3 regions of the Micromonospora parathelypteridis genome follow, and region 3 is predicted to be linked to each of the others. Evidence: predicted binding sites of a transcription regulator. Region 3 holds the regulator's gene; each other region holds the start of a gene.
What was found. Region 3 encodes HrcA, which represses chaperone genes, less so after heat shock. Its sites were predicted from a motif close to GGTTNGCACNCTCNNNNNGAGNGTGCNAACC; they were not measured.

Region 1: the regulator HrcA is predicted to act here: its motif matches at 3,054-3,084, upstream of groES (co-chaperone GroES).
Region 2: the regulator HrcA is predicted to act here: its motif matches at 2,887-2,917, upstream of groL (chaperonin GroEL).

What each region holds. Positions count from the first base shown of each region.
Region 1 covers NZ_JACHDP010000001.1:2,374,562-2,379,730, forward strand. Annotated here, with positions in the region: gene HNR20_RS10355 (molybdopterin-dependent oxidoreductase) at 1-769, opposite strand, end outside; gene groL (chaperonin GroEL) at 895-2,535, opposite strand; gene groES (co-chaperone GroES) at 2,606-2,914, opposite strand; gene HNR20_RS10370 (THUMP-like domain-containing protein) at 3,180-4,376, shown strand; gene ybaK (Cys-tRNA(Pro) deacylase) at 4,387-4,866, shown strand; gene HNR20_RS10380 (sugar ABC transporter substrate-binding protein) at 5,047-5,169, shown strand, end outside.
Region 2 covers NZ_JACHDP010000001.1:2,720,306-2,725,474, reverse strand. Annotated here, with positions in the region: gene paaN (phenylacetic acid degradation protein PaaN) at 1-251, shown strand, start outside; gene HNR20_RS12105 (GNAT family N-acetyltransferase) at 521-1,051, opposite strand; gene HNR20_RS12100 (cold-shock protein) at 1,377-1,580, shown strand; gene HNR20_RS12095 (hypothetical protein) at 1,676-2,839, shown strand; gene groL (chaperonin GroEL) at 3,112-4,734, shown strand; gene HNR20_RS12085 (hypothetical protein) at 4,791-5,039, opposite strand; gene HNR20_RS12080 (GNAT family N-acetyltransferase) at 5,126-5,169, opposite strand, start outside.
Region 3 covers NZ_JACHDP010000001.1:1,781,889-1,787,057, forward strand. Annotated here, with positions in the region: gene dnaJ (molecular chaperone DnaJ) at 1-843, opposite strand, end outside; gene hrcA (heat-inducible transcriptional repressor HrcA) at 914-1,936, opposite strand; gene HNR20_RS07630 (DUF4870 domain-containing protein) at 2,162-2,791, shown strand; gene hemW (radical SAM family heme chaperone HemW) at 2,859-4,082, opposite strand; gene HNR20_RS07640 (enoyl-CoA hydratase-related protein) at 4,102-4,911, shown strand; gene HNR20_RS07645 (SDR family NAD(P)-dependent oxidoreductase) at 4,999-5,169, opposite strand, start outside.

The DNA of each region.
Region 1 (5,169 bases), 590 kb from region 3:
GTGCGGGGGCGACCGGCGCGGGCAGCCGGATCGCATCCCGGGCGGCGGACACCCCGCGCCGACCGGCAAGCCAACGCCCACCGAGACCGCCCACCAGGGCCGTGCCGAGCAGTACCCCGCTGCCGGTGAGGAACCGTCGCCTCGACTCCGGGTCGGCGCCCGACGACTCCCCACTCGCCCCTGCCACCAGCGCAGGCTCAGCCGGGCTCAGAGCCGACGGCCCAGCCGACGATTCGGCCGAAGACCCACCCGAGGGCTCGGCCGAAGACCCGGCCGACGGGCCGGCCGGCGACACCGGCGCGATCGGGGTGGGTGGTGACCAGGGCCAGGGGTCCAGCTCCAACGGGCCGCCAATGAACAGCCAGAGCACCAGGGCACCGAGGCTGGCGCCGACCAGTGACGGCAGCGCGTCGGCGGCGTCCGCACCGGGGCGGGTCAGCGCGGCGGCCACGCCGATGGCACCGAACGCGGCGATGCCGGCCAGGCCGAGTGCCAGACGGCGGACCGCCAGCACACCGAACAGGGCGGCGAACCCTCCGAGCAACAGGCCCGTGACGACCAGCAGTGCGATCTTGTCGGCGGTGCCGAAGATGTCGATGGCGAGTTGCTTCAGCGACTCGGGGACGGCGTCGACGACCACCCCGCCGACCGCGACCAGGGGCGCCGACCGGGGACCCGTCAACACTGCCACCGGTTCGGCGATCCCGATCGCGATGGCGGCGGCGGTCACTCCGGCCAGCGCGGCGTACCGCCGCGACGTGGTGCTCATCGGCCCAGTGTGCGCGATCGTTCCGCCCGGCCGCCAACAACGTCAGCGGCCGGTAGTGATCCGCGAAGACGAACCGGGGCGCACCGTCGTACGACGGCGCGCCCCGGACTGGTGTCGCTACCGGGTCAGAAACCCGGGCCGTGCTGGTGGCCGTGGCCGTGGCCGTGCCCGCCGCCGGCGGCCGGCTCGGCCTGCTCCGGCTTCTCCACCACGAGGCTCTCCGTGGTGAGCAGCAGACCGGCGATCGAGGCGGCGTTGGTGACCGCGTTGCGGGTCACCTTCACCGGGTCGATGATGCCGGCCTTGACCAGGTCGACGTACTCGCCCTTGGCAGCGTCGAGGCCGTTGCCCCACTTCAGGTCGGCGACCTTCTGCGTCACGACGTAGCCGTCGTGACCGGCGTTCTGCGCGATCCAGCGCAGCGGCTCGACGAGCGACTTGCGCACGACCGAGACGCCGACCTTCTCGTCACCGGTGAAGCCCAGGTCGTCGTCGAGCACCGAGAGGATCTGCACCAGGGCGGCGCCGCCGCCGGGCACAGTGCCCTCCTCGACCGCAGCCTTGGTCGCCGCGATGGCGTCCTCGATGCGGTGCTTGCGCTCCTTCATCTCGACCTCGGTCGCCGCGCCAGCCTTGATCACGGCGATGCCACCGGAGAGCTTCGCCAGCCGCTCGGCCAGCTTCTCCCGGTCCCAGTCGGAGTCGGAGGCCTCGATCTCCTTGCGGATCTGAGACACCCGGTCGGCGACGTCGGCCTTCTGGCCACCGCCGTCGACGATCGTGGTGTTCTCCTTGTCGACCACGATGCGCCGAGCGGTGCCGAGCACCTCGAGGCCGACCTGGTCGAGCTTGTAGCCCAGCTCCGGGGCGACCAGCTCGGCGCCCGTGGAGATCGCGATGTCCTGGAGCAGAGCCTTGCGCCGGTCACCGAAGCCCGGGGCCTTGACCGCGCAGACCTTGAGGGTCTTGCGCAGCGAGTTGACCACCAGGGTGGAGAGCGCCTGGCCGTCCACGTCCTCGGCGATGATCAGCAGGGGCTTGCTGTTCTGCAGGACCTTCTCCAGCAGCGGGAGCAGCTCCTCGATCGCCGAGATCTTCTGGGTGGTGACCAGGATGTACGCGTCCTCAAGGACGGACTCCTGACCCTCCAGGTCGGTGACGAAGTTCGGCGAGATGAAGCCCTTGTCGAACTGGAGACCCTCGGTCACGTCCAGTTCGGTGGTGAGCATCGAGCCTTCCTCGACGGTGATGACACCGTCGCGGCCGACCCGCTCCATCGCCTCGGCGATCAGATCGCCGATGGTGGCGTCCTGCGCGGAGATCGTCGCCACGTTCGCGATCGACTCCTTGCTGGTGACCTCGGCGGCACGGCCGAGCAGCGCCTCGGAGACCTTGGTGGCCGCCGCGTCGATGCCCCGCTTGAGGCCGGCCGGGTTGGTCCCGGCGGTCACGTTGCGCAGACCCTCGCGAACCATCGCCTGGGCCAGCACGGTCGCGGTGGTGGTCCCGTCGCCGGCGACGTCGTTGGTCTTGGTCGCCACCTCCTTGACCAGCTGCGCGCCAAGGTTCTCGTACGGGTTGGTGAGCTCGATCTCCTTGGCGATGGTCACACCATCGTTGGTGATCGTCGGCGCACCGAATTTCTTGTCCAGGACGACGTTGCGCCCGCGCGGGCCGAGAGTGACCTTGACCGCGTCCGCGAGGGCGTTGACACCGTGCTCCAGCAGGTGTCGGGCGTCGTCCGAGAAGCTCAGGATCTTCGCCATGAATGTCCCTTCGAAGCGCCATTGCCCCGGCCCGGCGAGCCGGACCGAGGCAATGGCACTGATCGGTTGCTTACTTCTCGATGACCGCGAGGACGTCGCGGGCGGAGAGCACCAGGTACTCCTCGCCGGCGTACTTGACCTCGGTGCCGCCGTACTTCGAGTAGAGGACGGTGTCGCCGACCTGAACGTCAACCGGAACCCGGTTGCCGTTGTCGTCGATGCGCCCCGGGCCCACAGCGAGGACAGTGCCCTCCTGCGGCTTCTCCTTGGCGGTGTCGGGGATCACGATGCCCGACGCCGTGGTGGTCTCAGCCTCGTTCGCCTGGACCACGATGCGGTCCTCGAGCGGCTTGATCGCAACCTTGGTCGCGGTAGTCACGGGCATACCCTCCTGGGGTACTGGTTTCGTTGCTGGCCGGCGGGGCCGACCAGCGTCAATCTGCCTCATGCCACCGGGCGGGGCCGTCGTCGCGGGTGCCGGTCCGCCTGGCGTGCGCACCCGGGTCGCGAGACCCGGAAGCTGGCACCCTCAGGGTGAGAGTGCTAATCGCAGGTTATTCCGTGGCTAGCACTCCGTCAAGGAGAGTGCCAGCGCGTCGCGCCCCGCCAGCCAGGATTTCCGAGTCGACCAGGACAATGATCGGGTGGATCTCGACCAGTTGGCGGCGCTGCGTACCCCCGAGGGGTCGGCCGCGCTCACGGCGGCGGCCGGGCTGGCCGGCGGTGATCCGCTGGCCGCGGCGTCGGCGCTGCGCGCTGCCGGGGTGCCGCCGACGCTGGCCGCGGCGGCGCTCACCCAGGCCGAGCTCCGTCACCGGGCGGTCGGCAAGTTCGGCCCGGCCGCCGATGGGATGTTCCTCACCCGCCCTGGCCTGGAGCAGGCCACCCGCCGGGTGGTCGCCGACCGTCGGGCCGCCCGGCTGCACGCGGCTGGCGTCCGCACCCTGGCCGACCTCGGGTGCGGCCTCGGCGCGGACGCGCTGGCCGCCGCCCGCGCCGGCATCCGGGTGTACGGGGTGGAGGCCGACCCGGTGACCGCCGCGATGGCCGCCGCCAACGCAGCGGCGGCCGGGCTGGCCGACCTGTTCACGGTCGAGTGCGGCGATGCCACCGCGTTCGACGTCTCCCGCGTCGACGGGGTCTTCTGCGACCCGGCCCGCCGCTCCACCGGCACCGGACGGCGGATCTTCGACCCGCGCGCCTACTCGCCGCCGTGGGATTTCGTCACCGGGCTGGCCGAGCGGGTTCCGCGCACCGTGGTGAAGGTGGCGCCGGGCCTGGACCATGCGCTCATTCCGACCGGCGCGGAGGCGGAGTGGGTCGGCGTGGACGGCGACCTGGTCGAGGCCGCGCTCTGGTGCGGCGAGTTGGCCGAGGCGCCCCGCCGGGCCACGCTCTACCGCCAGCAGGGCGCCGAGGCGCACCGCCACCAGCTCACCGGCTCGGGCGCAGACGAGGCGCCGGTCGGGCCGCCCCGCCGCTTCCTGTACGACCCGGACCCGGCGGTGGTACGCGCACACCTCGTCGCCGAACTGGCCGTCGAACTGGACGCCACCCTCGGCGACCCGAGCATCGCCTACCTCTACGCCGACCACCCGACCCGCACCCCGTACGCGCGCTGCCTGGAGATCACCGACGTGCTGCCGTTCTCGCTGAAGCGTCTGCGGGCGCTGCTGCGGGACCGCCGGGTGGGCCGGGTGGAGATCCTCAAGCGCGGTTCGGCGCTCACCCCGGAGCAGCTCCGGCGGGACCTGCGGCTGGCCGGCGACGCCGCGGCGAGCCTGGTGCTCACCCGGATCGCGGGCGCACCGACCGTACTGATCGGCAGGCCGGTCGACTAGCGTCGTCGTCGTGGCGGGACAGGGCACTCCGGCGACGGCACTGGTGGTCAAGCGTGGCGTCGCGCATCGCACCCATCCGTACCGGGTGGCGCCGGACGCCCCGAACTACGGTGCGTTGGTGGCGGTGGCGCTCGGCGTGGCGCCAGAGCGCGTGTTCAAGTCGCTGGTGACCGAGGTCGACGGCGCGCTCACGGTGGCGGTCGTCCCGGTCACCGGCGAGCTGGATCTGAAGGCGCTCGCGGCGGCGGTCGGTGGCAAGCGGGCGGCGCTGGCCGACCGGGCGGTCGCCGAGCGGGCAACCGGCTACGTACGCGGGGGGATCAGCCCGCTGGGGCAGCGCAGGCGACTGCCCACCGTGCTGGACGAATCCGCGCTGAGTCTCCCGACGATCTACGTCTCGGCTGGTCGGCGAGGCCTGCAACTTGAACTGGCCGCAGCGGATCTGGTGGCGCTGACCGACGCCCGCACCGCGCCGTTGCAGACCCGCTGACGGCTCTCGTTACGTCGACTCCCCCGTGGGATACCCGGGGAGTAACAGTCGCGTTGCTGAATTGTTATCGCTGCCAACAAACTTGGCACCTGCGCAGTCTTGTGGATTCGGCGCGAGGCGCAATACGTTGCCGGACACAACAAAAACAACACCTCCCCCACCCCCGAAAGGACCCTGCACATGCGTAAGGGGATCCTCACCATCGCCGCCGTGGGCCTGCTCGCGACCGGCGGCTTGACCGCCTGCGGCGACGACTCCGGCGACGACAAGGCCGGCTCGGCCAAGACTCCCAAGATCGGCGTG
Region 2 (5,169 bases), 940 kb from region 3:
GCGAGAAGGGCGCGCTCACCGCCGGGGTCTACTCCACCGACGAGGCGGTGCTGGACGCCACCGAGGCGGTGGCGGTCGAGGTCGGGGTGCACCTGTCCTGCAACCTCACCGGCGGGGTCTTCGTGAACCAGTCGGCGGCGTTCTCCGACTTCCACGGCAGTGGCGCCAACGCGGCGGCGAACTCGGCGTTGACCGATGGGGCTTATGTGGCTAATCGGTTCCGGGTTGTGCAGTCTCGGCGGCACGTCTGATCTGTTTGGTTGGTTGCTGTTGGGGGGGTTTCCGGGGCAGCCCGACCCGCTCCGGGCGGTCAGGCTTGATCCCTGCGCGGGTCGGGCTGCCCCGGAAACCCTCGGTGGGCGCGGTGGTCGTCTGCGCGTCTGGCCGTCTCGGGCGGTATCTGGCCCGGGGTCCTGCCTCACCGCGCATGGTTGCGCTCGATCCAGGATGTAGTGGGCTTCCGTTGGTCGGTTGCCACCACATCCTGGTTGCAGCGCGATCAGGGCGATGGTTCTCCGGTCTAGGCCCCGCGGCGCATCTGTAGTTCGGTCAGGGCCGGGATGGTGGGGTGGGGGACTCGCACGCCGGTGTCCTCGAAGCCCAGGCGCTGGTAGGCGCGGTAGGCGCGGTCATTGCCGACCACGACCTCCAGCAGCAGTTCCGGTCGGCCGCAGGCTCGCGACCAGGCGGCCACCCCGTCGATCAGCTCGCCGAGCAGACCGCGGCCCCGCCAGGCCGGCGTGACGTACACGGCGTAGATCACGGTCAGCCCGGGCTCGTTCGGGGCGGTCGTGCCGCCCGCATGCCCGACCAGCCGGCCGCCCGGGTCGGCGATGAACTGCGCGTTACTGGAACCGGCCGAGGTGTACGCGACCCGGGCCGCGAACTCGTTGTGCGGTCGGGCCGCCGCGTCCGCCAGGGTCTCCAGGAAAGCCAACGGTGCGTCGGCGAGCATCTCCAGGCGCAGCGCCCGCATCCGGGCGGCGTCCTCCGGCCGGACCCGGCGGATCTGTGCCTGCCGGAGGGCGACTGAGCCCATGTCGGTGGTCATGCCCGCATGCCTACCACAGGGGATGGGCGGCATTTCGTGAGCTGTACCCGATTGCCGACACCTCGGGGCACCATCGCGGCCCGCCCTCCATTCGCACTGACAGGCGTGAATCCGGCGAATCGAGAACCCCGCCGATCAGTGCGGTTGGGCCGCCCCGAAGTGTGTCCGATTTGTGGCCGTGCGCGGCCGTCACTCCTCGTGTAGCGTGCGATTTCGGTCACCTGATTCAATGGCGGTCATCGATCGCTGAGTCGGTGGTCCTGGGGCGCCCGGCCGCGCCGTGCGCCGGGTCAGGCAACACCGCGCAGAGTGAGGGAAGTGCACCGTGGCACAGGGCACCGTGAAGTGGTTCAACGCCGAAAAGGGCTACGGCTTCATCGCCGTCGACGGCGGTCAGGACGTGTTCGTCCACTTCTCCGCGATCGAGATGGACGGTTACAAGGCGCTGGATGACGGTCAGCGGGTCGAGTTCGAGATCGCCCAGGGCCAGAAGGGCCCGCAGGCTGAGCACGTACGCGTCATCGGCTGAGCTTCCTGGCCGATCGGCCCCCTTGGTCGGGGCTGCGGCACGGGCGCGCAGCCGGGAAGATCGTGAACCGTTCCAGCCGATGCCGAGGAGCGTTCATGACCGACCAGCCACCCCCGCCCACCCCACCCTCCGGGCCGGGTGAGTCGGACCCGTCCTCGCCCGCCGGCAGCCCTGGTCACTCCGGTCCGCCGCCCGGCTGGGCGCCGGGCATGCCCCCGGCTGACCCGCCCTCCGGCCACGCCGGTCCGCCGCCCGGCTGGGATCCCGCGCAGGGTGCCTGGGGTGCGGCCCCGCCACCGCAGGGCTGGGCGTTCCCGCCCACCGGCGGCTACCCGCTCGGGGCGGGTCCCTACGGCGGGCAGCCGTGGTATCCGGGGTCGCCGGTCGGCTGGTACCCGCCGGGTTACGGGTTCGACCCGAACGACCCCCTGGTCACTCCGCCCGGCGCCGGTCTCGCCGGATGGTTCAACCGGTGTGGGGGCGCGCTGCGCCGGGGTTGGCGGCAGTTGGTGCCCATCATGCTGCTCACCCAGGTGCTGCCGGCGGCGGTGCTCTCGGTGATCTCTCTCGGCCTGGACCCGTCGGCGGAGTGGGCCGCCCAGGCCGAGGCGGACCCGACCGCCGTGCTGCCGGACAATTTCGTCTCCGAGCTGCTGAGCATCATCGTCGTGCTGGTCGGCGGCAGTCTGTTGATCGGGTTGGTGCAGGCCGTCGGTTGGGCCGCCGGCAGCTGGGTGATCACCCAGCAGGCGGCCGGCCAGCCGGGCAGCCTCGATTCGGCGCTGCGCTACGGCCTCCGTCGGGCGCTCGGGCTTTGGGGCTGGACCCTGCTGATCAGCGTGCTCGTCGGCGTCGGCGTCTGTCTCTGCGTGCTGCCCGGCATCTACCTGGCGTTCGCGCTGAGCATGGCCGGCCCGGTCTATCTCTTCGAACGCCGCGAACCGATCGGCCGATCGTTCCGGATGTTCCACGACCGACTCGGCCTGCTGCTCGGTCGGGTGGCCCTGGTGGCCCTGGCGGTGATCATCGGCAGTCTGATCCCGGGGGCGCTGGAGGGGGCAGGCACCTCCGTTCTCGGTACGGATCCCCTCGCGTCGCCGGGTACCGCGACCGGGGCGGTGGCGGTGATCGGGGTCACCGCGGTGCTGGCCCTGCCGGCCCATCTCGCCCAGCTGATCGGGCTACTGGTGACATACGCCGAGCAGCGGGCCCATGAGGCGCCGGTGAACACTGCCGGACTGGCCGCGGAACTCGGCTGAGCGGCCCCATCGTGCTTGCACTCGGCAGGGGAGAGTGCTAAACAAGTCATTGGCACTCGCATACCGTGAGTGCCAATGGTCGGGACGGTGGGGCCAGGTTGCACCGGCGTGGAGACGCCGGGGCGGCACATGGCCGGTCGTCGCGGGCTATCCGGCCCGGCCGAAGGACGTCGTCGTCGCCAGGTGGCGACGTCCCAAGGTGCGTACACCAGGCGGCCCATTCGAGGCACACATCTCGGGTGGCCCGTGAGTGTCCAGGAGGACAACGCCGTATGGCCAAGATGATCGCGTTCGACGAAGAGGCGCGCCGCGGCCTCGAGCGGGGCATGAACCAGCTCGCCGACGCCGTAAAGGTGACCCTCGGCCCCAAGGGCCGCAACGTCGTGCTCGAGAAGAAGTGGGGTGCCCCCACCATCACCAACGATGGTGTGAGCATCGCCAAGGAGATCGAGCTCGAGGACCCGTACGAGAAGATCGGCGCTGAGCTGGTCAAGGAGGTCGCCAAGAAGACCGACGACGTTGCCGGTGACGGCACGACGACGGCGACCGTCCTGGCCCAGGCCCTGGTTCGCGAGGGCCTGCGCAACGTGGCCGCTGGCGCCAACCCGATGGCCCTGAAGCGGGGCATCGAGGCTGCGGTCGCGAGCGTCTCGGAGGAGCTGTCCAAGCTCGCCAAGGACGTCGAGACCAAGGAGCAGATCGCCTCCACCGCCTCCATCTCCGCTGGCGACAGCACCGTCGGCGAGATCATCGCCGAGGCGATGGACAAGGTCGGCAAGGAAGGCGTCATCACCGTCGAGGAGAGCAACACCTTCGGGCTGGAGCTGGAGCTCACCGAGGGTATGCGCTTCGACAAGGGCTACATCTCGGCCTACTTCATGACCGACCCGGAGCGTATGGAGGCCGTCTTCGACGACCCGTACATCCTGATCGCCAACAGCAAGATCTCGTCGGTGAAGGACCTGCTCCCGATCCTGGAGAAGGTCATGCAGTCGGGCAAGCCGCTGCTGATCATCGCCGAGGACCTGGAGGGCGAGGCCCTCGCCACCCTGGTGGTCAACAAGGTCCGTGGCACCTTCAAGTCGGTCGCCGTCAAGGCGCCGGGCTTCGGTGACCGCCGCAAGGCCATGCTGACCGACATCGCCATCCTCGCCGGTGGCCAGGTCATCAGCGAGGAGGTCGGCCTCAAGCTCGACGCCGCCAGCCTCGACATGCTGGGCCGCGCCCGCAAGGTCGTGGTGACCAAGGACGAGACCACCATCGTCGACGGTGCCGGTGACGCCGAGCAGATCCAGGGCCGGGTCAACCAGATCCGTGCCGAGATCGACAAGAGCGACTCCGACTACGACCGCGAGAAGCTGCAGGAGCGGCTGGCCAAGCTGGCCGGTGGCGTTGCGGTCATCAAGGTCGGCGCGGCCACCGAGGTCGAGCTCAAGGAGCGCAAGCACCGCATCGAGGACGCCGTTCGCAACGCGAAGGCGGCCGTCGAGGAGGGCATCGTCCCCGGTGGTGGCGTCGCGCTGGTTCAGGCCGGCAAGACCGCCTTCGACAAGCTCGACCTGGTCGGCGACGAGGCGACCGGCGCGAACATCGTCAAGGTCGCGCTGGACGCCCCGCTGCGGCAGATCGCCGTCAACGCCGGCCTCGAGGGTGGCGTCGTGGTGGAGAAGGTCCGTAACCTCGAAGCGGGTCACGGCCTCAACGCCGCCAACGGCGAGTACGTGGACCTGCTGGCCGCGGGCATCATCGACCCGGCCAAGGTGACGCGTTCGGCGCTGCAGAACGCCGCTTCCATCGCGGCGCTCTTCCTCACCACCGAAGCCGTCGTCGCGGACAAGCCGGAGAAGACCCCGGCTGCCCCGGCTGGCCCGGGTGGCGGGGACATGGACTTCTGAGTCCAGTTCCGACACAGAACGGGGCGGGCCGCTGACGCGGTCCGCCCCGTTCGTCGTCAGGTCGGTAGTGGGCGCTGGTTGCGCCGTTTGTGCGCCCGGTCGTACGGCGGAAGCAGCTGGATCGGCGCGTCCACCATCTCCTGCGGCTCCTCGACCACCGACGGCGAGTCGTCCGTGGTCATCTCGGCCAGTTGCTCGGCGTCGCCGTAGTCGAGCCGGTCGAACGGCAGTTGGCCGGGGAGTTCGCCGACCGGTTTCCAGGTGATCGGCGGGCCGTCCTCGGTCTTGTCGTCATCCGTGGTCATGGCTGCCTCCTCTACCGAAACGGTAGGGGGCGTCGATGGTCGGTGCGGGCGAACGGCGCTATCTGGACCAGTGTCCCGTTCGCCCCTTATTGCGCCCCGACCTCCCGCCGGTACAGGAAGAAGACCCGCT
Region 3 (5,169 bases):
GGTCATCGGCACGGTGACGCGGCAGTGCAGGTCGTCGCCCTTGCGGGAGTAGACGTCGTGCGGCCGCTCGTGGATCTCCACGTAGAGGTCGCCGGCGGTGCCGCCACCCGGGCCCACCTCGCCCTGCTGGGCCAGCCGGATCCGCATGCCGTCCTCGACCCCGGCCGGGATCTTGACGGTCAGCGAGCGGCGGGTGCGCACCCGGCCGTCGCCGGCGCAGGTGGGGCAGGGGTGCGGGATGGTGGTGCCGTAGCCCTGGCACACGGTGCACGGCCGGGCGGAGACCACCTGGCCGAGGAAGGTGCGCTGCACCGACTGCACCTCACCCCGCCCGGCGCACGCCTCGCAGGTCGCCAGGTGGGTGCCGGCGGCCGTGCCCGCTCCGGAGCAGGTGGTGCAGAGCACGGCCGTGTCGACGGTGATCGGCGCCTCGACGCCGAACGCCGTCTCGTGCAGGTCCAACTCGAGTCGCAGGATCGCGTCGGCACCCGGCCGGGTACGCGGACGCGGGCCACGGGCGCCACCGGCCGCGCCACCGAAGAACGCGTCCATGATGTCCTGGAAACCGACGAACGGGCCGGCACCACCCGGACCACCCGGGCCGCCAGCGCCGCCACCGCCACCCGGGGCGAGCGGGTCGCCACCCAGGTCGACGATCTGCCGCTTCCGGTCGTCCGAGAGGACCTCGTACGCGGCGTTGATGTCCTTGAACTTCTCCTGAGCCTCCGGGTCCGGATTGACGTCCGGGTGGAACTGGCGCGCCAACTTGCGGTAGGCGCGCTTGATCTCGTCATCGGAGGCTTCCCGGCTCACACCGAGAATGCCGTAGTAGTCCCTGGCCACTGCGTTCCGTGTCCTCATGTTCGTCTCGCGTTGCGCCGATCCGGCGGCAGCCGGCCGTCGGCCCTGACTGTCAGTTCTGGGCCAGCAACTCGCCCACGTAGCGTGCCACGGCGCGCACCGTGGCGATATTGCCGGGGTAGTCCATCCGGGTGGGCCCCAGCACCCCCAGGCCGCCGACGATCGTGGCGCCTGGGCCGTACCCGGTGCTGACCACGGAGGCGGCGCGCAGGTTGTCGAACTCGTTCTCGTCGCCGATCAGCACCCGGGTCGTGCTCGGCTCGGTCTCGCCGATGAGCTTGAGGAGCACGACCTCCTCCTCCAGCGCCTCGAGGATCGGCCGCAGCGAACCCTGGAAGTCGAGCAGGCCGCCCCGGGTGAGGTTGGCGGTGCCGGCGAGCGCGATGCGTTCTTCATGGCGCTCGACCAGCGTCTCCAGGAGCACCGTGGCGAGGGTGGTCATCGTCGGACGCAGCTCGGCTGGCGCCTCTTCGACAAGCGCCTGCACCAACGGCGGCGTGTCGGACAGCCGGGCGCCGGCGAGCTTTTCGTTGACCAACCGGCGCAGGTCGGTGACGTTGTCGGCGGGCACCGGGCCGGGCAGCTCCACCAGCCGCTGTTCCACGCGGCCGGTGTCGGCGATCATGACGAGCATCAGCCGGGTGGTGGAGATCGGCACCAGCTCCAGGTGACGAACCGAGGAACGGGCCAGGCTCGGGTACTGCACGACGGCGACCTGCCGGGTCAGCTGAGCGAGCAGCCGCACCGTGCGGTGCACCACGTCGTCGAGGTCGACCGCGCCGACCAGGAAGCGCTCGATGGCCCGGCGCTCGGCCGGGCTGAGTGGCTTGACCCGGGACAACCGGTCGACGAAGAGCCGGTAGCCGCGATCGGTGGGCACCCGGCCGGCACTGGTGTGCGGCTGCCGGATGTAGCCCTCTTCCTCCAGCACGGCCATGTCGTTGCGGACCGTGGCCGGAGACACGCCGAGCTGGTGCCGCTCGACGAGCGCCTTGCTGCCGACCGGCTCCTGGGTGGAGACGTAGTCCTCGACGATCGCGCGGAGCACGGCGAGTTTCCGGTCGTCGAGACCCATTCTCCGCACCTCCTGTCGCACGTCGGCCGCCGGCGCCATAGGCCGGCCGGGCCTTCCTGGCACTCGACTGTAACGAGTGCCAGTCTACGTCGGCGTACCCGCCGGCGCGATGATCAACGGCGGCTCATCGGTGCGGCTCGCGCAACCCCGCTGGGCCGATCGGCCCACACTGCCGGGCGGAGTCGCTCTGGTGCGGCGTTGCCACTGGCCTCTACCGTGACATCCATGACTGAACCTCCTCGCCCTCCCGGAGCGGGTGAGCCCGGCGACTACCCGCCGGAGCCGACCTCCCCGAGCTCGTTTCCGTCGGCCGAGCCGCCCACCGCACCACTGTCCGGGGCACCCGGCCCGGGCGGCTATCCCCCGGCCGGTGGCTATCCTCCGCCCACTGGTGACCAACCGCCGTCAGGTGGCTACCCTCCGGCGGGTGGCTATCCTCCGCCCGGCGGTTACCCCCCGCCCGGCGGCTACCCCGCCGGCGGATATCCGACCGGTGGCGCCTACGGCGGCTATGCCAGCAACGAGGACAAGACCTGGGCGCTGGTCGCGCACTTCGGCGGTTCCCTCGGCGCGCTGATCAGCTTTGGTCCGCTGGGCTTCGTCGCCCCGCTCATCGCCTACCTGGCCCGCGGTAACCAGTCGCCGGCCGTCCGGGCGCACGCTCTGGCCGCCCTGAACTTCCAGATCCTCTGGTCGATCATCGCGTTCGTGCTGCTCTTCGTGAGCTGGTGCCTGCTCTTCCTGCCCAGCATCGCCGTCGTGGTGATCCAGATCCTGTTCGGGATCATCGCGGGCATGAAGGCCAACGAGGGCACCGCCTACCGCTACCCGATGTCCGCCAACTTCATCAAGTGATCCGGGCCGGCCGCTCCCCCGGCCGGCCCGCAGCACCCGCTGCCCCGGTCCGGGGCAGCGGGTCCGCTCAGGGCAGCAGGTCGCGCACGACCGCGTCGGCCAGCAGCCGCCCGCGCAGGGTGAGCACCGCCCGGCCGGCCGCGTACGCATCGGTGTCCAGCAGGCCGTCGGCCAGCGCCCGCTCCGCACCGGCCCGGCCGACGCCGTCGAGCACCGCCAGCGGCAGGCCGCTGGCGAGTCGCAGCCGGAGCATCACGTCCTCCATGTGCGCCTCGTCGACCGTGAGCACCTCCCGGGCGAGGCCAGGAGACGCGCCCGCGGCCAACCGCTGGGCGTACGCCGAGGGGTGTTTGACGTTCCACCAGCGCACCCCACCGACGTGGCTGTGCGCCCCCGGCCCCAGCCCCCACCAGTCCGCGCCGGTCCAGTAGAGCAGGTTGTGCCGGCAGCGGGCCTCGTCGGTGCGGGCCCAGTTGGAGACCTCGTACCAGGAGAGCCCGGCCGCGTCGAGTGCGGCCTCCGCGGCGAGGTAGCGGTCCGCGGCCACGTCGTCACTGGGGTACGCCAGCTCGCCGCGCCTCATCCGGGCGGCGAGCCGGGTGCCGTCCTCGACGATCAGGGCGTACGCGCTGACGTGGTCCACCCCGGCGGCCACGACCTGCTCCAGCGATGCGGCGAAGTCCTCGGCCCGCTCCCCCGGCGTCCCGTAGATCAGATCCAGGTTGACGTGCTCGAACCCGGCGTCCCGGGCCTCCAGGGCGGCGGCGGTGGCCCGGCCGGCGCTGTGTTTGCGGTCCAGGATCGCCAGCACTCCCGGGGAGGCGGACTGCATGCCCAGCGAGATCCGGGTGTAGCCGGCGGACCGCAGCAGCTTCAACGATTCCGGGGTGACCGATTCCGGGTTGGCCTCGGTGGTGACCTCGGCGTCGGCGGCCAGCCCCCAGGTGCGGTCGATGCCGTCGAGGATGCGGGCCAGGTCGTCGGCGGGGAGCAGGGTGGGCGTGCCGCCGCCGACGAAGACGGTGTCGACCCGGGGCGGCGGGCTGTCGCCGAGCACCCGGGCCGCGAGTGCCAACTCGGCCAGGACGGTGTCGGCGTACCCCTCGCGGCTGGCGCCACCGCCCAGCTCGGCCGCCGTGTAGGTGTTGAAGTCGCAGTAGCCGCAGCGGCTCGCGCAGAACGGGACGTGCACGTACACGCCGAAGCCGCGCGCGCCGACCGCTGCGGTGGCGGTGGCGGGCAGCGATCCGTCAACGGGGACGGTCTCACCATCTGGAAGGACGCCGGGCATGGCCACTAGTGTGCCCGGCATGACCTCTCCCGACGTCCTCGTGCGGGTCGCCACGGCCCGTGGGGTGACCACCCTCACCCTGGACAGCCCGCACAACCGCAACGCGCTCTCCACCGGCCTGATGACCCAGCTGCTGGCCGGGCTGGCGGACGCGGTCGCCGACGACGCGGTTCGAGTGATCGTGCTCGACCACACCGGCCCGGTCTTCTGCTCCGGAGCCGACCTGAAGGAGACCGCCGCGGCGTACGCCAGTGGGACGGTGCCCGCCGGGATGCTGGGTGACGTGCTCGCCGCGCTCTGGGAGTGCCCGAAGCCCGTGCTGGCCCGGGTCGCCGGGCCGGCGCGAGCCGGTGGGCTGGGCCTGATCGCCGCCGCCGACCTGGCGGTCTGCGCCGATCAGGCGACGTTCGCGTTCACCGAGGTGCGGATCGGGGTGATCCCGGCGGTGATCTCGGCGACCGTGCTGCCCCGGCTGCACCCGCGCGCCGCCGCCGAGCTGTACCTGACCGGAGACACCTTCGACGGCCGGCGGGCCGCCGAGATCGGCCTGGTCACGGCGTCCGTGCCGGCAGACGGCCTGGACGCGGCGGTGCAGCGGTTCTGCGACTCGCTGGTCCGCGGCGCGCCCGGCGCGCTGGCCGGCGCGAAGGAGCTGCTGCGCCGGCCGGGCACCGCCGAGCTGCGTGGCGACCTGGCCCGGTTGGCCGCCCTCTCGACCGGCTACTTCCTCTCCGACGAGGGACGCGAGGGGGTCACCGCGTTCCGGGAGAAGAGATTGACTCGATGGGTGGCCGCTCTGGACGCGGATCACGGTGATCATGCCGGGTAGGACCGGGGGTGCCGGGGCCGGTGCCGGGTAGGACCGGGGTGCCGGGGACGGCCACTGCTAGGTGGCGTCCCCGGCCGCTCGGTCGGGTCACCAGGCGGTCGCGCCGCCGTCGACCGGGTAGTTCGCCCCGGTGATGTACGACGCCCGGTCCGATGCGAGGAACACCACCAGCTCGGCGACCTCCTCGGGGCGGGCAAACCGCTTGAGGAGGGTCTTGCTGGTGATCGCGTCCCGGGCCGCCTGGTTGTCGCCCAGGTC